DNA from 4 places in the Mesorhizobium sp. M1307 genome. Region 3 is predicted to be linked to each of the others. Evidence: predicted binding sites of a transcription regulator. Region 3 holds the regulator's gene; each other region holds the start of a gene.
The links. The regulator LexA, encoded in region 3, represses DNA repair genes until DNA is damaged. The targets are predictions, from matches to a motif close to TGTTCNNNNTGTGTTCNG.
Positions count from the first base shown of each region.

Region 1: a site for LexA is predicted at 1,905-1,922, ahead of dnaE (DNA polymerase III subunit alpha). Genes of this name have one in related genera too.
Region 2: a site for LexA is predicted at 4,319-4,336, ahead of NKH16_RS32730 (PA0069 family radical SAM protein). Genes of this name have one in related genera too.
Region 4: a site for LexA is predicted at 4,726-4,743, ahead of NKH16_RS19555 (ImuA family protein). Genes of this name have one in related genera too.

Region 1 is NZ_JAMYLR010000001.1:780-8,034, forward strand. It holds gene NKH16_RS00010 (acetyl-CoA carboxylase biotin carboxylase subunit) at 1-1,601, shown strand, start outside; gene dnaE (DNA polymerase III subunit alpha) at 2,182-5,709, shown strand; gene NKH16_RS00020 (DMT family transporter) at 5,724-6,605, opposite strand; gene NKH16_RS00025 (hypothetical protein) at 6,779-7,255, shown strand, end outside.
Region 2 is NZ_JAMYLR010000064.1:7,171-14,425, reverse strand. It holds gene NKH16_RS32760 (S49 family peptidase) at 1-834, shown strand, start outside; gene NKH16_RS32755 (membrane protein) at 916-1,101, shown strand; gene NKH16_RS32750 (4-(cytidine 5'-diphospho)-2-C-methyl-D-erythritol kinase) at 1,128-2,030, shown strand; gene moaB (molybdenum cofactor biosynthesis protein B) at 2,017-2,559, shown strand; gene NKH16_RS32740 (phytanoyl-CoA dioxygenase family protein) at 2,593-3,567, opposite strand; gene NKH16_RS32735 (glycosyltransferase) at 3,756-4,259, opposite strand; gene NKH16_RS32730 (PA0069 family radical SAM protein) at 4,411-5,565, shown strand; gene rnhB (ribonuclease HII) at 5,731-6,426, shown strand; partial or broken gene NKH16_RS32720 (ATP F0F1 synthase subunit B) at 6,671-6,809, opposite strand.
Region 3 is NZ_JAMYLR010000001.1:189,822-197,076, reverse strand. It holds gene NKH16_RS00920 (molybdopterin molybdotransferase MoeA) at 1-943, shown strand, start outside; gene NKH16_RS00915 (hormone-sensitive lipase) at 952-1,782, opposite strand; partial or broken gene kynU (kynureninase) at 1,878-3,124, opposite strand; gene lexA (transcriptional repressor LexA) at 3,571-4,305, shown strand; partial or broken gene NKH16_RS00900 (ComEC/Rec2 family competence protein) at 4,299-6,763, opposite strand; gene gltX (glutamate--tRNA ligase) at 6,860-7,255, shown strand, end outside.
Region 4 is NZ_JAMYLR010000017.1:58,937-66,191, reverse strand. It holds gene NKH16_RS19565 (error-prone DNA polymerase) at 1-2,501, opposite strand, end outside; gene NKH16_RS19560 (Y-family DNA polymerase) at 2,498-4,021, opposite strand; gene NKH16_RS19555 (ImuA family protein) at 3,936-4,694, opposite strand; gene NKH16_RS19550 (DUF6088 family protein) at 4,921-5,586, shown strand; gene NKH16_RS19545 (hypothetical protein) at 5,583-5,807, shown strand; gene NKH16_RS19540 (hypothetical protein) at 5,821-6,270, shown strand; gene poxB (ubiquinone-dependent pyruvate dehydrogenase) at 6,329-7,255, opposite strand, start outside.

The DNA.
Region 1 (7,255 bases), 190 kb from region 3:
TCGAAAGCGCCGCCCATGCCGAAAGAATAGCCGGCGAAATCGGCTATCCCGTGATGATCAAGGCTTCGGCCGGCGGCGGCGGCAAGGGCATGCGCATCGCCTGGAGCAAGGCAGAGGTGCGCGACGGCTTCGACCGGGCGCGGTCGGAGGCGAAAAGCTCGTTCGGCGATGACCGCGTCTTCATCGAAAAATTCATCGTCGATCCGCGCCATATCGAAATCCAGGTGCTCGCCGACGCGCATGGCAACACGCTCTATCTCGGCGAGCGCGAATGCTCGATCCAGCGCCGCAACCAGAAGGTCGTGGAGGAGGCGCCGTCGCCGTTCCTCGACGCCAAGACCCGCAAAGCCATGGGCGAGCAGTCGGTGGCGCTGGCCAAGGCCGTCGACTACCAGAGCGCCGGCACCGTCGAGTTCATCGTCGACAGCGACAAGAACTTCTATTTCCTGGAAATGAACACGCGGCTGCAGGTCGAGCATCCGGTGACGGAACTCGTCACCGGCATCGACCTGGTCGAGCAGATGATCCGCGTGGCAGCCGGCGAAAAGCTCGCCATCAAGCAGAGCGACGTCAAGCTGAATGGCTGGGCGGTGGAAAGCCGCCTCTATGCCGAAGATCCGTATCGCAACTTTCTGCCGTCGATCGGCAGGCTGACGAAATACCGGCCGCCGGAAGAGGGAAAATTCGGCGAAATCGTCATCCGCAACGATACCGGCGTTACCGAAGGCTCGGAAATCTCGATGTTCTACGACCCGATGGTCGCCAAGCTGTGCACCTGGGCGCCGACACGGCTGGCGGCGATCGACGCGATGTCGGAAGCGCTGGACAGTTTCGTCGTCGACGGCATCGAGCACAACATACCGTTCCTGGCGGCGCTGATGCAGCATCCGCGCTGGCGGGAAGGGCGGCTATCGACGGCGTTCATCGCCGAGGAGTATCCCGACGGCTTCGCACCCATTGTGCCGAACAGCGAAGAAAACGCGGTGCTGGCCGCGATCGCAACCGCGGTCGAACTGCTGCGCCGCGACCGGCTCGACCGGCTGGGCGGGCGGCTGGCGCCGCATTCGGGCGCCTTGAAACGCGATTGGGCGGTGAAGATCGGCCGGGATTATCTTTCGGTTGCCATCGTCGAAGGCATGATTTCCATTCCGATGGAGCTCGACCTCACAATCGACGGCGGCAAACCGCTAACGGTGGCATCCGACTGGCGGCCGGGCGATCTCATCTGGCGCGGCACGGTCGGCGGCCGCAAGGTCGCGGCGCAAGTCAGGCCGGTGCTGAACGGGTTCCGCATCGCCTGGAAAGGCATCTCGGTGACAGCCCGCGCCATGCTGCCGCGCACCGCCGAGCTCGAACGGCTGATGCCGGAAAAAGTGGCGCCGGACACCTCCAAGATGCTGCTCTGCCCGATGCCCGGCCTCGTCGTCTCGATCGCCGTTGCCGAGGGGCAGGAGGTCAAGGCCGGCGAGACGCTGGCCGTGGTCGAGGCGATGAAGATGGAAAACGTGCTGCGCGCCGAGCGCGATCTCATCGTCTCGAAGCTCAACGCCAGGCCAGGCGACAGCCTTGCCGTTGATGCGGTGATCATGGAATTCGCGTGAGGCCGAAACCCCCGCCCTCGACGCCCGTCAGAAGTTGGCGGGACAGCGCCCCCCTCTGTCCTGCCGGACATCTCCCCCTCCAGGGGGGAGATTGGCAGCCTCGGCGCCTCGCTCGCTCCTGCAACGTTGGAAATTGGCGAAAGCCGAGATGATGGCCAATCTCCCCCCTCGTGGGGGAGATGTCCGGCAGGACAGAGGGGGCGCGAAGGAACGCGACTTTGCAATTGGTTGAGCATGCTCGCTTGAGGAGGGACAAGGCGAGGCCGTGAGGAATTCGCACTTTTTTGCCGTCACAACGTATTTTGTTCTTGCTTTGTGCCGGCAGCTATGCTAGTAATTTGGTGCTAATTGGCTCCAACGACCCGCCCGCTGTGGCGGGTTTTGTGTTTCCGACCTGAGGTTGGCGGGACAGCGCCCTCTCTGTCCTGCCGGACATCTCCCCCACGAGGGGGGAGATTGGCAGATTCGGCGGTTGCTCTAAACTTCCAAAGCTCCAATCACTACCGCTGGACTCGTGTTACCCGGTGCCGGACAATACATCTTCATCGACTGAGTCCTTGTGAGGCGGCGCGAAAAAACCATGGCGGATGAGAGACTTCCACGCGATCCCTTGCTGCGCGAGGCCTATGCAAAGGCGTCGCGGGCGGAGGCGGCGGCGCGTCGGTTCATTCATCTGCGCGTGCATTCGGCCTATTCGCTGCTCGAAGGTGCCTTGCAGCTCGGCAAGATCGTCGGCCATGCGGTGCAGGACGAATGCCCGGCAATCGCCGTCACCGACACCAACAATCTGTTCGGCGCGCTGGAATTCGCCCAGAAGGCGGTAAAGGACGGCATCCAGCCGATCATCGGCTGCCAGATCGACCTCGCCTTTTCCGGCGAGGCGAGCGACAGCCAGCGCGACCGCCGGCGGCAAGGACCGGAGATGCGGCCGGTCGTCCTGATCGCCGCAACCGAGGCCGGCTACGGCAATCTGGTCAGGCTGGTCAGCCGCGTCTACCTCGAGACACCGCCCTGCGAAGCGGTGCATCTGACGAGCGAGATGCTGCAGGGCCACACCGACGGATTGATCTGCCTTACGGGCGGGCCGCGCGGTCCGATAGGCACTGCATTGAAACAGGATCGCCGCGAACTCGCCGAGACCCGGCTCTCGGCGCTCAAGAGCCTGTTCGGCGACCGGCTCTATGTCGAGCTTGAGCGCGTGTCCGGCTATGACCGCGCCATCGAGCAGTCGTCGGTCGATCTCGCCTACCGCCACGATCTGCCGCTGGTTGCCACCAACGAGGCGTTTTTCTTCTCTCGTGAAGACTATGAGGCGCATGACGCCCTGATCGCCATCGCCGAAGGTTCCGTGGTTGCGGCCGACAATCGCCGCCGCCTTTCGCCCGACCACTTCCTGAGAGGCCAGGCCGATATGGCGAGGCTGTTCGCCGACCTGCCGGAAGCAATCGACAACACCGTCGAGATCGCGCTGCGCTGCTCGTATTACCCGAAGACCCGCAATCCGATTCTGCCGCGCTTTGCCGGCCGCGATGTCGCCGACGCCGATGCTGCGGTCAAGGCGGAGGCGCAAGAGCTTGCCAGGCAGGCGCATGAAGGGCTAGAGGCGCGGCTGGCGGCGCACGGGCCGACGCCCGGCTATACCGTCGAGCAATATCGCGAAAGGCTGGATTTCGAGCTCGGCGTCATCGAGAAGATGAAATATCCGGGCTATTTCCTGATCGTTGCCGACTTCATCAAATGGGCCAAGGCACAAGGGATTCCGGTCGGCCCGGGCCGCGGATCGGGCGCCGGCTCGCTGGTCGCCTATGCCACGACCATCACCGACATCGACCCACTGCGTTTTTCGCTGCTGTTCGAGCGCTTCCTCAATCCCGACCGCGTGTCGATGCCCGACTTCGACATCGACTTCTGCCAGGACCGGCGCGAGGAAGTCATCCGCTACGTCCAGCAGAAATACGGCCGCGACCAGGTTGGCCAGATCATCACCTTCGGCACGCTGCAGGCGCGCGCGGTGCTGCGCGACGTCGGCCGCGTGCTGCAGATGCCTTACGGGCAGGTCGACAAGCTGAGCAAGATGGTGCCGTCGAACCCGGCCAATCCGGTCAAGCTCGCCGACGCCATCGCCAACGAGCCGCGCTTTGCCGAAGAGGCGGAGCGTGAGCCGATCGTGCAGACGCTGCTCGATACGGCGCAGAAACTGGAAGGTCTTTATCGGCACGCCTCGACGCACGCCGCCGGCATCGTCATCGGCGACCGGCCGCTGTCGGAGCTGGTGCCGATGTACCGCGATCCGCGCTCGGACATGCCGGTCACGCAGTTCAACATGAAATATGTCGAGCAGGCCGGGCTGGTGAAATTCGACTTCCTTGGCCTGAAGACGCTGACGGTGCTGGACAGGGCCGTCAAGCTGATCCGCCGCCGCGGGATCGAGATCGATCTTGCCCACATTCCGCTCGACGACCCCGAAACCTACGCCATGCTGTCGCGCGGCGAGGTGGTCGGCGTGTTCCAGGTGGAAAGTGCCGGCATGCGCAAGGCGCTGATCGGCATGCGGCCCGACTGTATCGAGGACATTATCGCGCTGGTCGCGCTCTACCGGCCGGGGCCGATGGAGAACATACCGACCTACAACGCCAGAAAGCACGGCGAGGAGGAGATGGCGTCGATCCACCCGAAGATCGACCATCTCGTCAAGGAGACGCAAGGCGTCATCGTCTACCAGGAACAGGTGATGCAGATCGCGCAGGAGCTCTCCGGCTATTCGCTGGGCGAAGCCGATCTGCTGCGCCGCGCCATGGGCAAGAAGATCCGCGCCGAGATGGACAAGCAGCGCGAGCGCTTTGTTTCGGGCGCGGTCGAGCGCGGCGTCGGCAAGCCGCAAGCCGACTTCATCTTCGACCTGCTGGCAAAGTTTGCCGACTACGGTTTCAACAAATCGCATGCCGCCGCCTATGCCGTCGTCTCCTACCAGACCGCCTATCTGAAGGCGCATTACCCCGTCGAATTCCTGGCGGCATCGATGACGCTCGACATGGGCAATACGGACAAGCTCGCCGATTTCCGCCAGGATGCGCTGCGCCTCGGCATCGAGGTGGTGGCGCCGTCGGTCATGACGTCGTTCCGGGATTTCGAGGTCGGCGAGAACCGCATCTTCTATTCGCTGGCCGCGCTCAAGGGCGTCGGCGATGCGGCGGTCGAGCACATCGTCGCCACGCGCGGCGAAAAACCCTTCAAGAGTCTCGCCGATTTCTGTGAAAGGGTCGATCCGAAGATCGTCGGCAAGCGCGTCTTCGAAAGCCTGATCATGGCCGGCGCGCTCGACTGCTTCGGTCATGACCGCGCGGCGATGATGGCCGGCGTCGAGCGGATGATGGGGCTGGCGTCGCTGGCGCAGCAGAATGCCGTCACCGGCCAGCATGACATCTTTGGCGCCTCGCTCGGCGCACAGTCGCAGGCGCTCAACTTGCCGGCGACCGATCCCTGGCTCGCCGCCGACCGCCTGCATCGTGAATTCCAGGTGGTCGGGTTCTATCTCTCGGCGCATCCGCTCGACGAATACAAGGCGGCGCTGCAGAAAATGCGGGTGCAGACCTGGGGCGAGTTTTCGGCCGCCGTCAAACGCGGTGCTGCCGCCGGCCGGCTCGCCGGCACGGTGACCACCAAGCAGGAGCGCAAGACGCGCACCGGCAACAAGATGGGCGTCGTGCAGTTCTCCGACACGTCCGGCCAGTATGAAGCGGTGCTGTTTTCCGAGGGGCTGGCGCAATACCGCGACTTGCTCGAACCCGGCCGCTCGGTGGTGATCACCGTTTCGGCCGAGGACAGGCCTGAAGGCGTCAATCTGCGCATCCAGACCGTGCAGTCGTTGGAGGAAGAGGCAAGCCGTATCCAGAAAGCGTTGCGCATCTTCGTCAGAAATGACGCACCGGCATCGACAATCCAATCGCAGCTTGGCCAGCGTGGCGACAGTCAGGTGAGCATCATCGTCATCAAGGAAGGCGGCGAGGGCGAGGTCGAGATCGAGTTGCCCAACCGCTACCGCGTATCGCCGCAGATCGCGTCGGCGATGCGGGCGGTGCCGGGCGTGGTCGAGGTGGAACTGGTCTAAGAGTTAGCGCACGCTTATGAAGCGGCGATCTCCGCCGGTTGCGGTGCTCTCCGCTGCAGGTTGAGCAGATTTCCCATGAGGATCAGCAGGGCGCCACCGGCGGTGAAGGCGTCGATCTGCTCGTGATAGAGCAGCCATCCGATCACCGCCGACAGCGGCACGCGCAAAAAGTCCATTGGCGAGATGACCGTCGCATCGGCATAGACAAGTGCGCGGGCCATGCAGAAATGCGACGACATGCCGGTGAAGGCGATGAGCAGGATCCACGGCCAGAGCTCAAGCGGCGGGTTGCGCCATTCGTAAAGCGCCGGGACGAGGCCAAGCAGCGACTGGATGATCAGCATCCAGAAGATGATGCGCACGACGCTGTCCGTCCGCGTCAGCGACTTGACGAGGACCACCGAGACGCCGAAGCAGACCGCGGCTCCCAGCACGATGACATGTCCCGGATTGACCGCGCCGACGCCCGGACGCACGATGATCACAACGCCGATCAGCCCGAGCACGATCGCCGCCAGCCGTGGCCGGGACAGCCTTTCGCCGAGGAAAGCGACGGCCAGCAAAGCGGTCCAGATCGGCGTCGTGAATTCGATCGAGATCAGTACCGCAAGCGGGATCAGCGTCAGGGCGTAGAGCCAGGCAGTCTGGCCGGTATAGTGGACGACGTTGCGGGCGATATGAGCCAGCGGGCGTCCGGTGCGCATCGCCGCAAAACCGCCTGACATCATGACCAGCGGCAACAGGATGAAAAAGCCGATCACCGAGCGCAGCTCGAGCACCTGGAAGACGTTTAGTTCGGCCGTCGTGGCACGGCCGGCCACCGACATCGCCAGGAACGAGGCGATCGACAGCGCCATCCAGAACGCGGCCTTGGGGATCGAGGGTGCGGGTGCCATGCGGCTATGTCGCAAGCCGGAGCGCTCATCGCAACCGCTAGCCGACGCATTCGACTGGGCCAGCCGTGCAGCGTTGCAAACAGTGATGTTGAAGCCGGAACCCGCCGCTGAGGGAAGCGTTGGTCCCTCAGTGTTTGCGTGCTGTGTTTTGGATACCAACGAGGAGCGGTCCGATGAAATCACTTGCACGATTTGTACTTGCCGGCTGCCTGACGGCCGGGGCCGGGGCCGGGACAGCGCATGCCGACGATCCGGATTTTCTTCGCTCATTCCAGGGGAATTTCGCCGGCAAAGGCATCGTCAAGGTGACCACCGATGCGCCGACGGTGAATGTCTCCTGTTATTTCAATTCCGACGCAACGTCGAGCTCGCTATCGCTCGACGGCAGCTGCCGCGGTCTTATCGTGGTAACGCGCGCCATCAGCGCCGATCTCAAATCGAGCGGGACGAAATACACCGGCACCTATGTCGGATCGCGCACCGGGCCGGCGCAATTGAGCGGCAGCCGCTCCGGCAACGCAATCAATCTCGGCATCCGTTGGGCCAAGGAGGTCAATGGCGATCGCAAGGCGCAAATGACGGTCGAGAAGAACGGCGAGAATGGCATGCGGCTGATCGTCGTCGATACCGATCCGAAAACCGGGAAGAGT
Region 2 (7,255 bases), on a different contig from region 3:
CTGCCGAAATCCTGGCGCTCCGCCGTCGTCACCATTCCGGTCATCCGCCTGCACGGCACCATCATGCCCGGCGGCGGCCAGTTCCGGCCGAGCCTGTCGCTCGCTTCCACCGCCGGCCTTCTCGAAAAGCTGTTTTCCTTCGACGCGCCGGCGGTCGCCATCTCGATCAATTCGCCAGGTGGTTCACCGGTGCAGTCGCGGCTGATCTTCAGGCGCATCCGCGACCTGGCGAGCGAGAAGAACAAGAAAGTCCTGGTTTTCGTCGAGGACGTGGCGGCCTCGGGCGGCTACATGATCGCGGTCGCCGGCGACGAGATCTTTGCCGACCCGTCCTCCATCGTCGGCTCGATCGGCGTGGTGTCGGCCTCGTTCGGCTTTCCAGAGCTGTTGAAGAAGATCGGTGTCGAGCGCCGCGTCCACACCGCCGGCCAGAACAAGGCGGTGCTCGACCCGTTCAAGCCGGAAAAGAAGGAAGACGTCGAGCGCCTGAAGGCGCTGCAGCTCGAGGTCCACGAGACCTTCATCGATCTCGTCAAGGACAGGCGCGGCAGCAAGCTCAAGGACGATCCAGACCTGTTCACCGGACTTTTCTGGACGGCCAAGAAGGGTCTCGAACTCGGGCTGGTCGATGCGCTCGGCGACATGCGCAGCGTGCTGAAGAGCCGTTTCGGGCCGAAAACCCAGCTCAAGCTGATCACCGCGCCGCGCGGCCTGTTCGGCCGCTTCGGCCTGTTCGGCTCGAGCTTTTCGGCGCCCGATATTGCCGCCGCCGCTGCAAGCGGCGTCATCGATGCAGCGGAAGAGCGCGCGCTGTGGGCGCGCTTCGGGCTTTGAAAAGCCGGTGAAAGCGTCTAGCATAAATCATCAACCGACCCGACCGGCCGCCTTGCCGGCCTTGCGAGGGAGGAGTTTGACATGCCGCAGATCATTTTCTTCGCCGTCGTCGGCATTGCCGCCTATTTCGGCTACCGCTCCTTCGTCAGGGAAGCCGAGCGTGTGACCGCCAAGGTGCGGCGTACCGAAAAGCAGGCCGCCAACGGTACAATGGGAACATTGGTCAAGGACCCGAAGACCGGCGAATACCGTCTGGCCAAGGATTGACCGTCGTCCCCCTCGCGGCCGAGCCAGTGAACGCCGAGGCCAGCATCCGGGCGTCGCATGCGCACGGCAAGATAAATCTCGCGCTGCACGTCACCGGCCAGCGTGCCGACGGCTATCACACGATCGAAAGCCTGGCTGTGTTCACGCGCTTCGGCGATCGCATCGAAACGGAGCTTGCCGACAGCGATGGGTTTTCCGTGTCCGGCAAATACGCCTCCGCGGTGCCGGTCGACGACAATAATCTGGTGGTGAGAGCGCGCGATGCACTGCGGCGCGAGGCCGGTCCCCAGCACGCACCGGCTGTCGCCATCAGGCTCGAAAAGAACCTGCCGGTCGCGTCCGGTGTCGGCGGAGGGTCGAGCGATGCGGCGGCTGTGCTGCGCGCCCTGGTCCAGACCTGGGGACTTGATGTCGGCGATGCCGAACTGGCGCGGATCGGCCTGTCGCTCGGCGCCGACGTGCCGATGTGCCTCGCAGCCAGACCGCTGATAGCCCGCGGCATCGGCGACGAGCTGACGCTCGTGCCGGGTTTCCCGGCGCTGGGTCTGGTGCTCGTCAATCCCGGCACTGCCGTCTCGACGGCCGACGTGTTCGAGGCGCTTGGCCGCCGCGACAATGCGGGGCTGCCGCCGCTGCCGCACAGCCTCGACTTCCACAGCATCCGCAACTGGCTGGAGATCACCCGCAACGATCTCGAGCCTGCGGCGCGTGCAATCCAGCCCGCCATCGGCAAGGCGCTTTCCGTGCTGAACAAGGCCGGAGCCGGTTTTGCCAGGATGTCCGGCTCCGGCGCCACCTGCTTCGGGCTGTTCGAGACCGGCAATGTGGCCAAGCGCGCGGCCGTCGATATTCGCAGCCGCCATCCCGACTGGTTTGTCGCGGCGACGCGAAGCGTGACATCGGAGGTTGATGCCCATGGCCAGGATTGACGAGAGCCGCCCCTTCGTTCCCGTGCGCATCGCGGTACTGACCGTTTCCGATACGCGCAGCCTCGCCGACGACAAATCCGGGCAGACGCTGGCCGACCGTATCGCCGAGGCCGGCCATGTCCTGGCCGCCCGCGACATCGTCACCGACGACCGCGACAAGATCCGCGACAAGGTCCTGGGCTGGTCGAAGGACGATGCGATCGATGTCGTCATCACCACCGGCGGCACCGGCTTCACCGGCCGCGACGTGACGCCGGAAGCGCTGGAGCCGATCTTCGAAAAGCGCATGGACGGCTTTTCCGAAGTGTTCCACCGCATCTCCTACGACAAGATCGGCACTTCGACGATCCAGAGCCGGGCAACCGGCGGCGTCGTCAACGCCACCTTCGTCTTCGTGCTGCCGGGCTCGCCCGGCGCCTGCAAGGACGCCTGGGACGGCATTTTGAAGCCGCAGCTCGACTATCGGCACATGCCCTGCAACTTCGTCGAGATCATGCCGCGGCTGGACGAGCATTTGCGGCGCGGCTGAGACGAACCGAGGTATCAGCCAAGCGACCTCGGTTTAGCGAATGACCGGCTCGCCGTGAAAACGCCGGCGCGACGGCGGCGAGACGCCGAAGCCAACCTCCATCATCAGCCGCGGCGTGCGCGTCGGCACGGTGCCCATATGGAAGCCGAACGGATCCTCGACAAAGCCGAGGCCGGCCGGCCCGGTCAGCGTGACCGGGCTCTGCTCGCCGTAGACGCCCAGCACCTCTTCCGCCGAATGGCCGACCAGCAGCGTCAGCTGATGCTTCAGGATGCGGCGGTTATGGGAGCCGCGGACATAGACATGCGGCCCAGTGTCGGCGTCGACCGGCACCAGGTAGAAAAAGAACTTCAGCATGCGCCAGTCGTCGAGGTCGAAATGGTATTTGCCGAGCGAGGCCATGTTCTTGTCGGCGTCCGAGACGCCACCGGTCGGAAAGCTCCACCAGACGCGGGTCGTGATCAGCTTGGCCTGGCTGCCGAGATAGTGCGCTGCGATATCGAGAAGCAGCGGATCGCGCTGCACGGCGACCGCAGCGTTGCAGTCGAGGACCCGTTCGAAATAGTGACCGCTGAGCAGCGGGCGGCCGAAATGCTTTTCGGCATCGGCGTGTTTTTCGGGCAGGAATTCCAGCCGGCGGTCGAAATTGCCGAAGCATGGCGTGCGCTCGGCGAAGCGGGCGATCTCCTCATGGATGGCGGCCGGCAGCATCAGGCCCGAATAGAGCCCCTCGGTGCGCAGCGCGCCGACGACGGCATCGCGGTCGACGCCGGCGAACATCGTTTCACCGACATTGCGCGCCGGCGGAACGGGCTTTGCACTGCGCCAGTGCAGCCGCCGCGCCGGCATGGTGCGGGCCAGCATGAACATCGGCAGCCATGCCGGATTCTCGCGAAGGTCGGAAAGATAGGTCGGGATGCGGGCGGCGATGCGGCGCAGCGTGCCGCCGTTTCGTGCGATCGCCTCGAGGCTTGCAGCGCCGGACTTGTCAGGGCTTGAAAGGGTCATCGGGGTCCTCAAAATGTCGATGGAACAGCATCGACGTTAGTCGTCGCCGCTCCGGCACACCCCAAACCCTATTCGCCCATATCGCCGGGAATGGTAACCCCCGGCCAGATTTTGTGCAATGCACAATAAACGACGACCCGCCAGAAAATGTGCTTGGGCGGAGTTCCCATAACCGGGACGGTAAGCTGTCACTTCCGCGGCGCGACCCAGATCTCGGCGTGGAGCCTCCTGGTCGCCAGGCCGCGGGCGATCGCTTCGGCGCTGCGGGCATTCTTCGACAGCGCGGCGGCCTGACGCTTGCTGATCACCAGGCCTTCGGCGAGAGCGCGATTTCCGGCAAAGACGCGCGACAGGAACGGCGCGCGGCTGCCGCGTGCCCGCGAGAACCGCGCCGCCATGGTTTGCCTCGCCGTATGGGCGACGACCTCGTCGATCCAGCCCTCTCCCAGCCGCGCTCCCGGTTCGAGCAAAAGCAGCCAGTCGCCCTTGGCCTGCCTGATGCCGGCGGCGATGCCGCCGCTGACATAGTGGCAGCCGGCATGTTCGGCGACGCGGTGCGTCTGATCGGTCGAGCCGGTGTCGCAGACGAGAACGTCGCGCACCACGCCTTCGACCGCGCCGCCGATCAGCGAGGCGAGCGTGCGGGCAAGGCCCTCCTCGTCATTCAGGGTTTCGATCAGGACGCTGAGCATGTTTAGCCGAATAGCGGAAAGCGGTGGGCAGCGCCAGTTTTTGCGGCGCGCCGCGAGAAAGTTCTTGCTTTGTTCTCATCAATGCGATAGGAATACATTCATGAGCAGAGCGATTCGACAGCGGGCGGACAGTCCCTGGGAAAGGGCCAAAATGGAACAGATCGTGCGTGCCGACATTGCCGCCTTCGGCGCTGGCAGGGCCGAGATGGCGAATGCGATGATCGAGCAGAGCGGCATGCGCGTCCGTCCCGACCGCAATCGCGGCAGGTCGGCGGGCATCAATCCGTCCGGCCGTTTCGAGCCGGTCAGCCGGCACGTGTTCGACGACGGCTGGAATTCGCTGGAGGAGCTGCCGCCCTTCAAGACCGAGGTACAGGTCGAGAAGCCGCGCACCATCATCACCCGCAACGAATCGCCCGATATCTCCTTCGACCGCTCGATCAATCCCTATCGCGGCTGCGAACATGGCTGCGTCTATTGTTTCGCGCGGCCGACGCACAGCTTCATGGGGCTGTCGCCGGGGCTGGATTTCGAATCGAAGCTGTTTGCCAAGCCGGATGCGGCGCGGCTGCTCGACAAGGAATTGTCCAGGGATAATTACCAGCCGCGCACCATCGCCATCGGCACCAACACCGATCCCTATCAGCCGATCGAGAAGCAATACCGGATCATGCGCGAGATCCTCGAAGTGCTGGAGGCGCGCGGGCACCCGGTCGGCATCGTCACCAAATCGGCGCTGGTGACGCGTGACATCGACATTCTGTCGCGCATGGCCGAACGCGGGCTGGCCAAGGTGGCGTTGTCGGTGACGACGCTCGACCGCATGCTGGCGCGCACCATGGAGCCACGCGCGTCGATGCCGACCAAGCGGCTGGAGGCGATCAGGCAGCTTTCGGACGCCGGCATACCGGCCTCGGTGATGGTCGCGCCGATCATCCCCGGACTGACCGACCCGGAAATGGAGCGCATCCTCGATTCGGCGCAGGCAGCGGGCGCGCGTGAAGCCGGCTATGTGCTGCTGCGCCTGCCGCTGGAGGTCGCGCCAATCTTCAAGGACTGGCTGCTGCGCCATTATCCCGACCGCTATCGCCACGTCATGTCGCTGATCCGGTCGATGCGCGACGGCAAGGACTACGATTCGGAATGGGGCAAGCGCATGAAAGGCTCCGGCCCGTATGCCTGGCAGATCGGCCGGCGCTTCGAGATCGCCGCCAAACGGCTCGGCCTCAATGCCGAGCGGCGCTCGCTCAGGACCGACCAGTTCGTCCCCGCAACCAAGGCAACCGAGCAGCTGATGCTGCTGTGACAAAGCGTCTTGCGCCAGCCGCTTGAAGCGGTCGGCAACAGGCAAAAATCCCGTCCGGCCTGTCCTGTCCCCGGGCTTGCAGACGGTAGCCCCTCCTGGTCCGGTGCCCCGCCCGACCCGGAGGGACTTGCGGAGAATCGGAGCCGATGCGAACCTCGCCGCACCATGGCTCGCCCGCGTTCCGATTCTCCGCTTCTCTTCGAAATCGTCGAGAAACCCGACTTCTCGTTCGAGACGAGGGCGATGGCCGAAGGCCTGTGGCCGGTGGCGGGGATGGACGAGGCCGGCCGCGGCCCGCTCGCCGGACCGGTGGTGGCGGCAGCGGTGGTGCTCGATCCAGCCAACATCCCCGACGGCCTCGACGATTCCAAGCGGCTGACGCATTTGCAGCGTGAGGCGCTGTTCCTGAAAATCCTCGGCTCCGCGCTCGCCATATCGATGGCGTCGGTCAGCGCCGAAGGCATCGATGCCTCCAACATCCTCAAGGCCAGCCTGGAGGCGATGCGCCGTGCAGTGGCCGGCCTGTCAATCCGGCCGAAGCTGGCACTGGCCGACGGCCGCGACGTGCCGCCCGGCCTGCCCTGCGAGGGCAAAGCACTGATCAAGGGCGACCAGCGCTCGCAGTCGATCGCCGCAGCCTCGATCGTCGCCAAGGTGATGCGCGACCGCATGATGTGCGGCTGCGGCAGCCATCATGCGCGTTACGGCTTCGAACTGCATATGGGCTACGCCACTGTGCGCCATCGCACGGCGATCGATCTGCATGGACCAGTGGCGCGGCTGCACCGCGCCTCCTTCGCGCCGTTCCGGTTCGGCGGCACCGAGGTGCTCGAGGAAGAGGGTTTTTCGGGTTTGGATTGAGCGATTCGGTGTGATCTCCCCCCTCGAGGGGGAGATGTCGCCAAAGGCGACAGAGGGGGTCGGTACGTCCTGGCGCGACGCCATGCGGGACGAAAGAGAAGGCTGGCGCTTCACGCGCGGCGACCCCCTCTGGCCTGCCGGCCATCTCCCCCTCAAGGGGGGAGATTACGCGCTTGGCCGCTTTCGCTAACAAAAAAGCCGCCAGGTTTCCCGGGCGGCTTCGATGACTTGTAGATGCAGCCGTTCAGTCCAGCTTCGACTTCAAATCCTGCAGTGAGGCATTGAACAGGTCGGCGCCGGCCTTGGCGTCGATCTTGCCGGCCAGCAGCGCGCGCGGCTTCGACGGCGATATCGACTGCGCTGGCACGCACTTCGCCCATCGCCTCACAATCGGCCTTCTACCTTTTAAGTCTTCGTCGCAGCATCACAATATGTAATTAAACTCATCTAAAGAGCAATCGGTGAGCTTTACGCTCACATACCATTGAGGCTTGCGGGGTTAGATATCCGTCGTGGTCGGTTGATTTACTCACACCAACTCCACATGCGACAGAAATGTCAGTATCCGACGAAAGCAAAATAACGTGAAACGTACTCCCGGAACCTTGCTGTTCCGCAAATTGCGTAGTTCCAACGGAAATCGTTCCTACGGTAAAGTTGTTCCTGTCAATTCGAATCAATACTTGGTTAAATGCAAACAATAGCACTATTAATGTTACACATGATATCACAATGGCTAGCAGTAAAAAAAAGAATCTCTTCATAGTCATTTATGCCGACACGCCACATCTGGCTTTGACGTCTGCAGGATTCCATTGCGCCAGAGCCA
Region 3 (7,255 bases):
GCGGCAGGCCGTGCGCATCTTTACCGGCGCGCCGCTTCCCGAAGGCGCCGACACCATCGTCATCCAGGAGAACGTCCGCGATCTCGGCGGCGGCAGCGTCGAAGTGACGGAACCGACGGTGCAGGGGCGCAACATCCGCCGCCTCGGGCTCGATTTCGCCAAGAGCGATGTCCTGCTGCCCAAAGGCCGCCTGCTCGACCCGGCGGCCTTGTCGCTGGCGGCATCGGCCAATCACCCCGAGGTGCGCGTGGTCAAACGGCCGCTGGTCGCCATCATCGCCACCGGCGACGAATTGCTGCCGCCGGGCAGCGATCTTGGCCCCGACCAGATCATCTCCTCCAACGCCTATGGTGTCGCCGCTGCCGCACAGTCGGTCGGTGCGCGCGCGCTCGACCTTGGCATCGCGCCGGACCGCAGGGAGGCGATCGCTGCGCTGGTTGAAAAGGCCGTGAAGGCTGGCGCGAACGTCATCGTCACGCTGGGCGGTGCCTCGGTCGGTGACCACGACTTCGTCCATGACGTGCTGACCGGGCAAGGCATGACGCTCGATTTCTGGAAGATCGCCATGCGGCCGGGCAAGCCGCTGATGTTCGGGCGGCTGGGAGACATTCGCTGCATCGGCCTGCCCGGCAATCCGGTGGCAAGCCTGGTCTGCACTCAGCTCTTCCTGAAGCCGCTGCTGGCGCGGCTCGGCGGCCGCGCCTTTCAGCAGGATATACGTCGGGCACGGCTCGGTGCTGCCATGCCGGCCAACGATCTCAGGCAAGATTATGTGCGGGCTGTTGTCATAGATGACGCCGGTACGCTCGTGGCGACGCCGTTCGGCATCCAGGACTCCTCGATGCTGAAAATGCTGGCCGATGCCGACGGGCTGATCGTTCGCGCGCCGTTCGCTCCTGCCGCGGCGGCGGGCTCCCCCTGCGACGTACTGATGCTACGCTGAACCCTGCCTCACTCCGAAATCAAGGTCCGGGTCAGCGGGTGATCTGGATCGGCCAAACCGTCGATGATGTTGAAATGATGCCGGTCAGGCTCGACCACCAAGCTGGTCGCGGTACCCAGGCCGATCCAGATGTTGGCCAGCAACGCGCTCTGACGCAGGAATTCGGCGCGCTCGCCGCCGCCGGCCCAGCAGGTCAGGCGGGCCTTGTCCATCGGGCGCAGCAGCACTGGGCTTTCGGCCTGCGCCTCGGCCTCATCGATCGCCAGCGTCTCGTTCATGCCGGTGCGCATGATCGGGCGCAAATCGTGCACCCCCGAGATCGACACCACATGACGAACGCGCCGGACCACTTCGGGCGCCAGCGGCGTCGTCGCCGTAACCATCCGGCTAACAAGATGGCCGCCGGCCGAGTGCCCGGTCAGCATTAGCGGCCCTGCGACCATCGCCGCCGCCTTGCCGATCGCCGCGCCGACTTCCTTGACGATGCCGCCAATGCGTATCTGCGGACAGAGCGTGTAGGACGGCATCGCCACCGCATAGCCGCGATCAACAGAGCCAGTGGCAAGATGCGACCAGAAATTCTTGTTGAATTCCATCCAGTAGCCGCCATGAACGAACACCACGAGTCCCTTGGGCTTGATGGCCGGCAGGAAAAGATCGAGCCGGTTGCGTGGGTTGTCGCCATAGGCCATGTCGAGCCGCGCCCTGCCCTCGGTCGAAAGCACGTCGCGGAAAACCCGCGCGGGCTCGATCCAGGCCGCCGGCCACCGATCGCTGCCGGCTATGTTGGCGCTGTTGGCATAGGCGTTGTCCCAATCGGCAATGTGACGTTCGAACACCCTGCGCCTCCCTGGCAATATGGCCTTGCAACGTAGCCGTGAGCATCGCGCGGCGCGTCGTCGCCAGCCTCACGATTCCAGCTCTCGCATCAATCTCAAGTGACAGCTGCTTTGATGGCGAAGCGCGCATCCTTCCACGCACCGGTGCGCAGGATGTCCTCAAGCACTTTGACGGCCTGCCAGACATCGGCATAGCCGACATAGAGCGGGGTGAAGCCGAAGCGCATGGTCAATGGCGCGCGAAAATCGCCAATCACGCCACGTTCGATCAGCGCGCGCATGACCTGGTAGCCATACTCATGCATGAATGAAATCTGGCTGCCGCGTTTTCCCCATCGCGCGTGCTTTCGAGCGTGAGCCCGTAAGTGCCGCACTTTGCCTCGACAAGCTCGATGAACAGATCCGCCAGCGCGATGCTCTTCTTGCGCACCGCCGTCATGTCGACATCGTTCCAGATGTCGAGCGCGCCCTTCAGCGTGCGCATCGACAGGACCGGCTGCGTGCCGCACAGAAACCGGCGGATGCCGGTGCCGGCCGCATAGCCTGGCTCGAAGGCGAAGGGCCGTGCATGGCCCCACCAGCCGGTGAGCGGCTGCTGGATGTAGGAAAGATGCCGCTCAGCCGCATAGATGAAGGCAGGCGCGCCCGGGCCGCCATTCAGATATTTGTAGGTGCAGCCAACGGCAAAATCGGCGTTTGCCTTGTCGAGCTCGACTGGCATCGCGCCGGGGGTGTGGCAGAGATCCCAGACGATCATCGCCCCGGCTTCCTGAGCCCTGCGCGTCAGCGCCGGCATGTCGCGCAGTTCGCCCGACTTATAGTTGACGTGGTTGACCAGCACCACGGCGGTGCGTTCGTCGATCAGCTCTTCGATGGTCGGCGCGTCGACCCCCGAGAGGCGCAGCAGCGTATCTTTTCGCGTCGAAACCACACCCTCGGCCATGTAGAGGTCCGTCGGAAAACTATCGCCCTCGGCGACGATGACCTGCCGCTCCGGTCGCATGGCCATGGCGGCGTGCAGCAGCTTGTAGATGTTAGCCGATGTCGTGTCGCAGACCACCGTCTGGCCGGCCGCGGCACCGATCAGGCGCCCGAGCTGGTCGCCAAGTTCAAGCGGCATGTTGAACCAGCCGGCCGTGTTCCATGCGCGGATGAGATCATGTGACCATTCTTCGGTCGCGGCCTTGTGCAGTTCATCGAAAGCGGCACGTGAAGCAGCTCCTAGCGAATTGCCGTCGAGATAGATCACTCCTTGCGGCAACACAAAGCGGTCGCGCATCGCGCGCAGCGGATCCGCGGCATCCATCGCCTTTATGGCCACGAGATCGGGAATTCCTGTCATGATTTGTCTGCTCCCCAGGATCCAACGCAACGCCGGACACGCATCGACTGTTCTTCCATTACCTGGTTGCGCGCAGCAAGGCTCCACCGGCGAGAAGCAGCCTGACCAGGCGGTGGAAACCGGGACTTAACCCGAGGTTGGCGTTTTGAGTTCGTTTCGTTCACGGTGCATTGACCAAACCGTACAGTCGATACGGGTTCAATTCCGTGCCTTTTGCCGACCGACGGCCGATGCCAGTGCCGCCTTCTAGGATGCCAGAAGGGCGCAAACGAAAGCAGAATCAAGGCGATGAGGCTCGCGGCGGTGAAAATGCGATACGCCGGTAGGGGACGTCGTTTGTTTCCCGAGCCTTAACGCATTCATTAAACTTTAAACAGTTGCGGAACACAACTGGAACAGATAGTGTTTGTTCTGGGTTTGTTTTTCTGATTCTGTTGGGGGTCGCTATGCTGACACGCAAACAACACGAACTGCTTATGTTCATCCACGAAAGGTTGAAGGAAAGCGGTATCCCGCCTTCCTTCGACGAGATGAAGGAAGCGCTCGACCTGGCTTCCAAATCCGGAATCCACCGGCTGATTACGGCGCTGGAGGAGCGCGGCTTCATTCGCCGTTTGCCCAACCGGGCCCGTGCGCTGGAGGTGCTGCGCCTGCCTGACTCGATCGCCCCCGGCCTCAATGCGGCACGCAAGTTCTCGCCGAGTGTCATCCAGGGCAGTCTTGGGCAAGGCGGTCCTCGGCAAGGCAAGCCGACATCGTCGCGCGTGCCCGCAGCCGGAAATGACGACGATGTCGTCGCCGCCGTTTCGATCCCGGTGATGGGCCGCATCGCCGCCGGTGTGCCGATCGACGCCATCCAGCACCAGACGCATTCGATTTCGGTGCCGCCGGATATGATCATGGGCGGCGAGCATTATGCGCTCGAGGTCAAAGGCGATTCGATGATCGAGGCCGGCATTTTCGACGGCGACACGGTGATCATCCGCAATGCCGATACGGCGAGCCCCGGTGAGATCGTGGTGGCACTGGTCGACGAGGAGGAAGCGACGCTGAAGCGGTTCCGCCGCAAGGGCGCCTCGATCGCCCTGGAAGCCGCCAATCCGGCCTACGAGACGCGCATCTTCGGACCAGACAGGGTCAAGGTGCAGGGCAAGCTCGTCGGACTGATCCGCCGCTACTGAGCCCCGCCCTTGGCGCCGGCTTTGGGGTTGTCGGCCCTGCGGTATGGCGGCAGGCCCCGTGCCGCGCGTGAAAATTTCCGCTGCACGTGCCAGGGCCGGTATGATTTTTCGACCGCGAAACGGATTTCGGCGCGCGTTGCCGCTTGTGGATCGAAGTAGACGGCGGCACTTCCCGCGCGCGCCAGTTGCCGTTTGGTGACGACGAGGACCAGCCGGTCGTAGTAGCAGGGGTTATGGGCGGTGGCGTCGTCGATGACGATCAAGCTGGCAAAGGCGCAGGCTGGCCGCGCAGTATCGCGGTCCTTGGCTTGCGCGATGATCGCGCCGGATGGATGCCTGGCAAGGCAGAGGCCGTCCGTGCAAATGAACGGCATGCCCGGCGGTAGGTCGGCCGGATCGGCAATGTCGAATTGCGGGTCGTTCTGTCCAGGTGTTTCCGGCGCGACGATAGCCTCTGATGTGAGCGCGCGTTTCCAGTTGTCGATGGTGAACTCATTCGGGCGTGCCCGGTTGACCGCGAGTTCACCGCTGCCGATCGGCAGCGCGACCAGCCGTGCGTCCTCCGAGACCAATACGTCGGGTATGCGTGTCTGCGTTGTCGTCAGCAAGCCGGCGAGCGCAAAAGGAAGTGCCGCCAGCCGCAACCAGGTCGTCGCCATGCTGGCAATGACGAGGGCGATCGTCACCAGAAGGACGGATCTCAGCGAAATCAGCCCGACCGCATCGATCGGCGAGCGCTCCGAGATCCACCCGGACAGGGCGATCATCGCCGTCAGCCCCTTGCCCATGACATAGAGGAAAGGGCCATCCGCACCGAACGGCATCGCCAGCGCGCTGAGAACGGCGAAGGGCATGACGACCAGTGACACGATGGGCATGATGGCCAGATTGGCGAACAGGCTGAGCGGCGCCACGCGCTGGAAATGCCATATGGCGAAAAGCGCCGTGGCGCTCCCTGCAATGATCGAGGTCATCGCCAGACCGCACATGCCCAGCAGGACCTTTCGCGTGGCAAAGCGTAGCGGCGACAGCCGCGGCGGCGGCATGGTGGCCCTGCCGGCGCGGTAATCGGACCAGCCTGCTAGGCGCCGACAAGGGCCGCCGTCGCGGCGAAGGACATCTGGAAACTCGGACCGACCACCTCGTGCGGCGACACCAGGATGACCGCGATGGCCGAGATCGCCAGGTTGCGCATGGTGAGCGCGGCCCGGTCGAACAGCACGGCGATAAGCATCACCGCCAGCATGATGAAGCTGCGTTCGGCCGCCACGACAATGCCGGAAAAGACGAGGTAGGCCGCAATCGAAAAAAGCGCGGCGGCCGCGGCATATTTCTTGACCGGCCGTCGCGATGAGAAATCGGGAAACAGCGCGAAGGCACCCCGCAGCAGCGCCATGATGGTGCCGGCGACCAACGCCATATGCAGCCCCGAGATGGAGATGATGTGGTAGATGCCGGTGCGCCGCATCGCTTCGTTGATCTCCTCGGGAATGCCGGCGCGCACGCCGACGATCAGCGCAGCAGCAATCTCGCCCTCGGCACCGCCGATGCGGCTGCGGATATGGTCGGCGATGGATTCGCGCGCGTCTTCGATCGCGGAAGAAAGCTGCGCGGCAAGCGGCATGCTGCCCGACGACACGACTTTCGGATTGCCGAGAAAAAAGCCGCTGCCGCCGATACCGGCGAAATAGCTGTCGAAGGAGAAATCATAGCTGTCGGGCCGCACCGGGCCGGTCGGCGGCAGCAGCCGCACATAGCCCGTGATCTCGGAACCGGCGGTCAGCTCAGCCGGTATCTTCATCGCCGAAACGCGGACCCGTTCCGGCATGTAGCGCAGTGTCGGCCTGGCCGTTGAGATCACATCGATTGTCAGCCTGATGCGGCCGCTCGCCATGGGCTCGTACGATACGACGCGACCCGTCAGCCGCGTCGAGATTTCGGAGCCGAGCATATGCGTTCCGACACGCCATGTCTCGAACTTGGCGGCAAGTACGCCAAGCGCGCAGAGCAGCGCCACCATGAAGCACAGGCGCGTCCTGGGCCATGACCGCGAGACGACGGCACAAAGGGTCGCGAGGAGCGCGATTGCGATCGGCTGTGGAAAGGCCGGCTCCACCGACAGCCCGAAATAAACGACCACCCCGCATGCGAGGAACACCGGCACCAGCAGGAAGGCGATGCCGCGGTCGAGTTCCAGGCCGGCTGCCGTGGTTACGCTGTTGCGGATACGGGACGGTGACGGGAGGCGGAAACGCCTGGGCAGGCGTACGATGGGCTCGCCCGCGGGCACGAGAACCGCTGCTGGGTCGCTGGCCGGCAGCGACGGAGCATCGAAGCGCGGAGCAGGTAGCAATGCCGGTGCCGGCAGGACGGGCGGGGGAGCGGCAAACAGCAAGCGTTCGCTGACGCCGCTGCCAACGTCCTCGCCCTTGCCCGCACCACGGCCTCGCACAGCCATCGGGTCTGCCCCTTGCGCCCTCGACCTCCTATGCTACATGAACGCGCAACGCGCGAAAGTCCGCAAACCCACTTCCTTCGCCCGCCTGAGAGTTCCATGCCCGATAAGGTCGTCACCCGTTTTGCCCCCTCGCCCACCGGCTATCTGCACATTGGCGGCGCGCGCACGGCGCTGTTCAACTGGCTGTACGCCAAGCACACGGGCGGCACGATGCTGCTGCGCATCGAGGATACCGACCGTGAGCGGTCGACGGATGCGGCGACGGCAGCCATTCTCGACGGGCTTTCCTGGCTCGGACTCACCTGGGACGGCGCGCCTGTCTCGCAGTTCGAGCGTGCGCCGCGCCATCGCGAGGTGGCCGAGGAGCTCGTTCGTATGGGCAAGGCCTATTATTGTTATGCGACGCCTGCCGAACTAGAGGCAATGCGCGAGAGCGCACGCGCCAAGGGGCTGCCTCCCCGCTATGATGGACGCTGGCGCGACCGCGACCCG
Region 4 (7,255 bases), on a different contig from region 3:
CGCCACAGATCGTCTACCGAGGCGAAGGGTTCATCGGCCCGCGCCGCGACGATAGCGGCCGCGTCATCATTGGCGAGACCCTTCACCATGCGCAGGCCGAGGCGGACAGCGAAGCGATCTTCCACATCGGTCGGCTCGAGCGTGCAATCCCAGCGGCTGGCATTGACGCAGACCGGCCGCACCTCGACGCCATGATCGCGTGCGTCGCGCACGATCTGGGCCGGCAGATAAAAACCCATCGGCTGCGAATTCAGAAGTGCGGCGCAGAAGACATCCGGATGCCAGCACTTCATCCAGGAGGACGCGTAGGCGATCAGCGCAAAGGAGGCGGCGTGGCTTTCGGGAAAGCCGTAGCTGCCGAACCCCTCCAATTGCGAAAAGGTCTTTTCGGCAAACTCCGGCGTATAGCCGTTGGCGATCATGCCGTTGACGAGCTTGTCACGGAACTTCGAGACGCCGCCGGTGTGCTTGAAGGTGGCCATCGCGCGGCGCAGCTGGTCGGCCTCGCCGGCGGAAAAGCCGGCGCAGACCATGGACACCTGCATCGCCTGCTCCTGAAACAGCGGCACGCCGAGCGTCTTGCCGAGAACGCGCTCGAGCTCTGGTGTCGGAAACGTCACCTCTTCCGTCCCATCGCGCCGGCGAAGATAGGGATGGACCATGTCGCCCTGGATCGGCCCCGGCCGAACGATCGCGACCTCGATGACCAGGTCGTAGAATGTCCGGGGCTTCATGCGCGGCAGCATCGACATCTGCGCGCGGGATTCGATCTGGAACACGCCGAGCGTATCGGCTTTGCGGATCATCGCATAAGTGCGCGGATCCTCGGCCGGGATCGTCGCCAGGTCGAGAGCGATGCCCTTGTGCTCGGACAGGAGATCGAATGACCGCTTCATGCAGGTGAGCATGCCCAAGGCCAGGACATCCACCTTCATGAATTTGAGAGCGTCTATATCGTCCTTGTCCCATTCCACCACCTGGCGGTCCTTCATTGCCGCCGGCTCGATCGGCACGAGGTCGTCAAGGCGATCATGGGTCAGGACAAAGCCGCCCGGATGCTGCGAGAGATGACGCGGCGTGCCGGCAAGTTGCTCGGCGAGTTCAAGGGTCAGCCGCAGCCGGCGATCGCCGAGATTGAGATTGAGCTCGCCGGCGCGCTGCTCATCGACCGCTTCGCCATGGCCCCAGACCTGCGAGGACAGAAGTTTGGTCATGTCCTCGGGCAGGCCGAGCGCCTTGCCGACATCGCGGACAGCACCTTTGGTGCGATAGCGAATAACCGTGGAGCACAATGCTGCGTGATCGCGACCGTAGGTCTCGTAAACCCACTGCATGACGATCTCGCGCCGTTCATGCTCGAAATCGACTTCGATGTCGGGCGGCTCGCGCCGTTCCTGCGAAACGAACCTCTCAAACAGGAGGTTGTTGCGTTCGGGATCGATGGAGGTGATGCCGAGCACATAGCAGACCGCTGAATTGGCGGCCGAGCCGCGGCCCTGGCAGAGGATGTCCTGGCTGCGGGCGAAGCGAACGATGGAGTTTACCGTCAGGAAGTACGGCGCATATTTGAGCGTCTGGATCAGCCGCAGCTCGTGCTTCAGGATCTTGATCACTTTGTCGGGCAAGCCCTCGGGGTAACGGCGGGCCGCACCTTCCCAGGTCAGTTTTTCCAGCGCCTGCTGCGCCGTGAGGCCCGGCATCGTTTTTTCCTCGGGGTATTGATAGGCGAGCTCGTCGAGCGAGAACCGGCAGCGGCCGGCGATGGCGATCGTGCACGCCAGGGCCTCGGGATAATTGCTGAACAGCCGCGCCATTTCATCGCCCGGTTTGAGATAGCGGTCGGCATGACGTTCGCGCCGGAAGCCGGCGTCATCGATGGTGACGTTATGGCGAATGCAGGTGACTACATCCTGCATCATGCGGCGGGCCGGCTCGTGGAAAAGCACATCGTTGGTGACGACGGTGGGCACCCCCATCGCGGCCGCCAGGTTAGCCAGCTCGTAAAGCCGGAGCTGGTCGTTCGGACGCCTGCGCAAGGTGAGCGCCAGATAGGCGCGATCGCCGAAAGCCTCGCGCAGCCGCCGCAGCCGGACGGCGCAAAGATCATCGGCTTCGTCCGGCACCAGGACCGCGATCAGTCCTTCGCCATAGGCAACGACATCAGCCCATTCGAGATGACACTTGGCTTTTCCGGCCCGACCCTTGCCGAGTGACAGCAGCCGACAGAGACGCGAATAGGCCGGTCGGTCGGTCGGATAGACAAGGACCGACATGCTGTCGGCGAGATCGAGACGGCAGCCGACGATTAGCCGGACGCCTGTGGTTTTCGCCGCTTCGTGGGCGCGGACTATGCCGGCAAGCGAATTGCGGTCGACGACAGCGAGCGCTTCGACGCCGAGCAGCGCGGCCTGCGCAAACAGCTCGTCGCAGGACGATGCCCCACGCAGGAAGGAGAAATGCGAGGTGACCTGCAACTCGGCATATCGGGTTCCGCCAGTCATCCGAAGATCCCGTGCATGAACCATTTGTGCGATCCGGTCGCGGCGTCCTCGCCGTCGCCGGCGCGGTAGACCCAGTAGCGCTCGCCGTTCTCGTCCTCGACCTGGAAATAATCCCTCACCGCCGCGAGCTCGGCGTCGCGCTTCCACCATTCCCCGAAGACGCGTTCCGGGCCGTCTGCCCGTTTCACGCGCCGGCGGACGCCGCGCCAGGTAAAGGTCACGGGCGGATGGTCGGGAAGAAGTGCTACCGTCTCGATCGGTTCCGGCCGCGGCAGCAGCCGCGACGGTCGCGGCCAATGGCCAGGCCAGCCCTCGCCGGTATCAGGCGCCATCGGGGCAATGCGCTGAACGGAGCGTTCGGGAACGTCGCTCTGCACCGGGGCGAAGCGATAGAGCCGGTCCTCGCCGACGCGGTTGGCGAGGATGTCGATCACATCCGAGACGTCCGGCTCCGGCGCCTCGGCGAGTGCGGAAATCATCTGCTTGGCCCGCAGCGGCTCGGCAACGGTCGCGGCAAGCCGCATCAGCTCGATGCCGAACCCTGGATCGATAGTTTCTATTTTATCTGTGAGAAGCCGGGTCAAGCGCTTCGTGTCACGCACCGGCATTGCAGTGCCGATACGGATCGCCTCGACGCGGTTATCGACACGGAAAAACAGAAGATCGAGCCGGCGTGCGCCAAGCCCTTGCGTCTCGAGTGAGGCGCACAGTTCGGCGACCAGCTTGCCGGTATAGCGCGCGATGGTTTCTGCCGCGCCGATCGGTTCGGCAAAATTGCGGCGTACCTCGACGATCTCCTCCGGCCGGATCGGCTCGATCGGTTCGCTCACTCTCCCAAACGCCTGGTCGAGGCGGCGACCGGGTTCCGGTCCGAAACGCAAGGCGAGCGACGCGCGTGGCGTAGCGGCGAGGTCCGCAATTGTCTCGAAGCCGAGCCGACGCAGACCATCGATCGTCACGGCGGGTAAGCGAAGCGCCGCGATCGGCAAAGGCTGGATCGCCTGTGCGATCTCACCAGATGGAACCGCAAGGATCTGCCGCGTGCCAAAGCGCGCCAGCGCGTGGGCTGCACCCCAGGTATCAGCGACCGCGGCACGCGCGGCTAGACCGGAGCCGCCAAGTCGCTTCACCATATCGGTGAGCATTGCCGCCTCGCCGCCGTGCAGATGGTCGGCGCCGGTCGTATCGATCACAATGCCGTCCGGCGCATCGGCAGCGACGATCGGCGCATAGCGGCGTAGCGCCCACAGCGCCAACCGCTCGAGCGCCATGGCGTCGGCATCGGGCTCGGCATCATGGACGATCAGGCCCGGGACCAGCGCCTGCGCCTTGCTCGCCGGAATGCCGATGCGCAGGCCCGCTGCGTGGGCTGCAGCATCAGCGGCAAGCACGACACGGCGGCGCCCGTCACGGCCGATGAGGACGAGCGGCGTCTCAGGCGGAGGCGCGGCGGCGCCCGATTTCCTTCTGAAGCGGTCTGTCGGCCACATCGGAAGGAAGAGCGATACGACCCTTGGCATCGCAAGCCTCCACTATGAAATCTGCACTCTCTCCTGCACGGCATCGGATCAGTTCAACGTGCCAGCGCGCCCGTCCAATCCCCGGCACCGGCAATGGTGTCGACGGCAGGACCGACACCCGCCAGCGTGTCTCGGCGGCGGTTGGCTGCCCAAAATCAGTTGCCTCCGTCTGCCGACGCCAGCGGCGAATGGCGATGCCGATGGCGCCGGAGCTTTCGGCGGCAAGCTGAAGCCGCCGTGAGGCCGTCATCGAAAGCCGGGCAATCTCGGCAACGACAGCGCCAAAACCTCCGCGAAGACCCTCTTCGAAACAGGCGAGAACGGATTTTTCGTCGCCGGCTTCGACATAGATTACCCGTCCCGGAGGAAGGCCGGCCTGTTCGATTGCAGGCGCGAAAAGATCGGGCCGGGTAACGCACCACAGCACCTTGCCCACCGTGCGCGCGGCAATACCGGCAGCGAAGAGTGCCGCGGCTGCGCCATCGACGGCGCCATTGCCACCGCCTGCGACCTCGTGCAGACCGCCAAAAGCCAATCCCCCTCCCGGCAGAACCCTGTCAATCGCGGCCACTCCGAACGGCAAAACCGTACGCTCGCGTGCATTTCCGCCTTCGAGGCGCGCGATGCGTTCTCGAAGGTCGGAAATGGCAGCAGGGGGCGCCGATACACTCATCTGACCCTTGAAACGCGGAAAGCCTGTTATATGTTCTACATTTGTTCTCGTCTTGGTTAAGAGTCAACCGGGACAATGTCGTGCCCCTGCGGAAGGAGGCATTCGAGGCTCTCGGATAGTCCAGAGCGCGGGCCATAGGGCCATATACTTCAATGCGAAAATGCGAGTTCCAATTTTGGAGTTTTGGGCCCCGCGGAGTGTCCGAAACTTGTAGCATATTTCGGACATGCCCATAGTTGAGCCCGATACCGATCTTCGCTCGCGCCTGCTTGCCCGCATTCAGTCCAAACCCGACGAGGTCTGGACCCCCGGCGACTTCGCCGATCTCGGCGCGCGCGCCGCCGTGGACAAAACCCTGCAGCGCCTGACAGCCGCCGGGGAGCTGCGCCGGATCGACCGAGGCCTCTATGACCGGCCGCGCACGAACAACCTGACTGGCCGCGCCACCGTACCGGATTACCGCGCTGTAATCCGCGCCGTCACGCGCCGCGATCGGGCGCGCGCCGTCATCGATGGTATGACGGCCGCCAACGACCTCGGCCTGACGACCGCCGTCCCCGCCCGAATAGAAGTACTGGTCGATGCGCGGTTGAAGCCAATCAAACTCGGCACGCAGGAAATCCACTTCAAATACGCTGCCCCTAGCCGCCTCTATTGGGCGGATCGGCCGGGGATGCGGGTCGTCCAGGCCTTGCATTGGATGCAAGGCCTGCTGGCCCAGAAGGGCGAACGCAAGCGTATCCAGGCGACGTTGCGCCGCCTGTTTGCCGACCCCAGGCACGGCGAGGCCATACGCGAGGATCTGCGCGCCGGCCTCTCCGCCGTGCCGATCTGGATGCAGGAGTTCCTCCGCGAAATCCTGAGCGCGGACCCGCACGAGGCGAAGCCATGAGTACTGATGCTTACCGCCAAATCATCGCGGCATCCCCACGTGACCGGCTCGACGTGTTCCTCGCCACGGCCAATCGGATCGGAGCTCCGGTGGGCAATGTCGAAAAGGATTTCTGGGTCTGTTGGACCCTCAATTCGCTCTACCACGAACGGCCTGAGGGGGAGCCGCGGATGGTCTTTTCCATATCGGGGATGACGCTTGCCAGCGTGTGGCCGTTATAAGGATTGCCGGGCAGTGCCTTTGAATTCCGTCCCAGGCGCCGATAAGCAATCGACTAAGCAGATGGGGGTCACGAGCGCGGTCAACACGGCCCTTCGCTTGGTCGAAGGCGAATGCCGCGGCGAGCTCCTCGGTCTTGCGGCGACATCGCTCGACAAACCAGTCATGTGCGGGATGCTCGGGTGCGGACGACTCGGCCGACAGGATTGCGAACAGCCTGAGTATTCCTGGGCGTTCGAGGCCCGAGCGGGCCCGCTCCAGGGTGGCATGTGCGACTCCGTACTGCGCGCGGGCAGCGCCAAAATCGAACATCTCGTTGCCATCGGTCTTGTCCGCACGCTCAAGCACGGCTTCGAGGAGTTCAAACTTCGTCCCGAAGTGGTGTACGATGCTGGTCAAGCTCAAATCCAGCTCACGAGCGATGTCGCGCAACAGGGCGAGGCAAAAAGACCTCGGGGTGATTAAGGACGAAGCCCATGTCCGATAGGCCCGCAGCGGACTTCTCTTCAGAAGAGGTCATTTCCTAGCGGGGCAGCAGATTGGTGGCGGCGAGATCGATCACCTCATCGCCGCGACCGCTCATCACGGCGCGGATCATCCACAGGCCGAAGCCCTTCATTTCGGCGCTGGTGATCGTGGGCGGCATGGACAGCTCCTGTGTGGCGCTGACGACATCAAGCAGGGCCGGTCCGTCATGGGCCAGAATGTCGGCGACTGCACCGGGCAACTCGCCCGAATCCTCGACGCGGATGGCATGGATGCCCATGGCCCGTGCCATGGCGGCAAAGTCGGGATTATCCAGCGACACACCGGTTTCGAGAAACCCGCCCGCTTTCATTTCCATGGCGACAAAGCCCAGTACGCCATTGTTGAGGATGATGATCTTGACCGGCAGATTCTGCTGGCGCAGCGTGATCAGGTCGCCCATCAGCATCGAGAAGCCACCGTCGCCGGCGAGCGCGACCACCTGGCGGCCGGGCTGCGCCGCCTGGATGCCGATGGCTTGCGGCATGGCATTGGCCATCGAACCATGTGCCAGCGAACCTACCAGCCGGCGCCGGCCATTCATCTCGAGATAGCGGGCCGCCCAGATGGTGGGCGTGCCGACATCGAAGGTGAACACGGCATCCTCGGCTGCCAGGTCACTGACCACCTTGGTCAGATATTGCGGATGGATCGGCCCGCGCCCTGCGGTGCCCGCGGCCAGATCATCGAGCCCCTTGCGTGAAGCGGCGTAGCGCTTGAGCGATTTATCCAGATGTGCCCGGTCTGTGCGCGCCGGCACATGGGGCAAGAGCGCGGCAATCGTCAGCCCCACATCGCCGACCACGCCGACGTCGAGACGTACCCGGCGCCCCAGGTTCTCGGGTCGAATATCGACCTGGGCTATTTTGCATGTAGACGGCAGGAATTGCTTGTAGGGGAAGTCGGTCCCCAGCATGACCAGCAG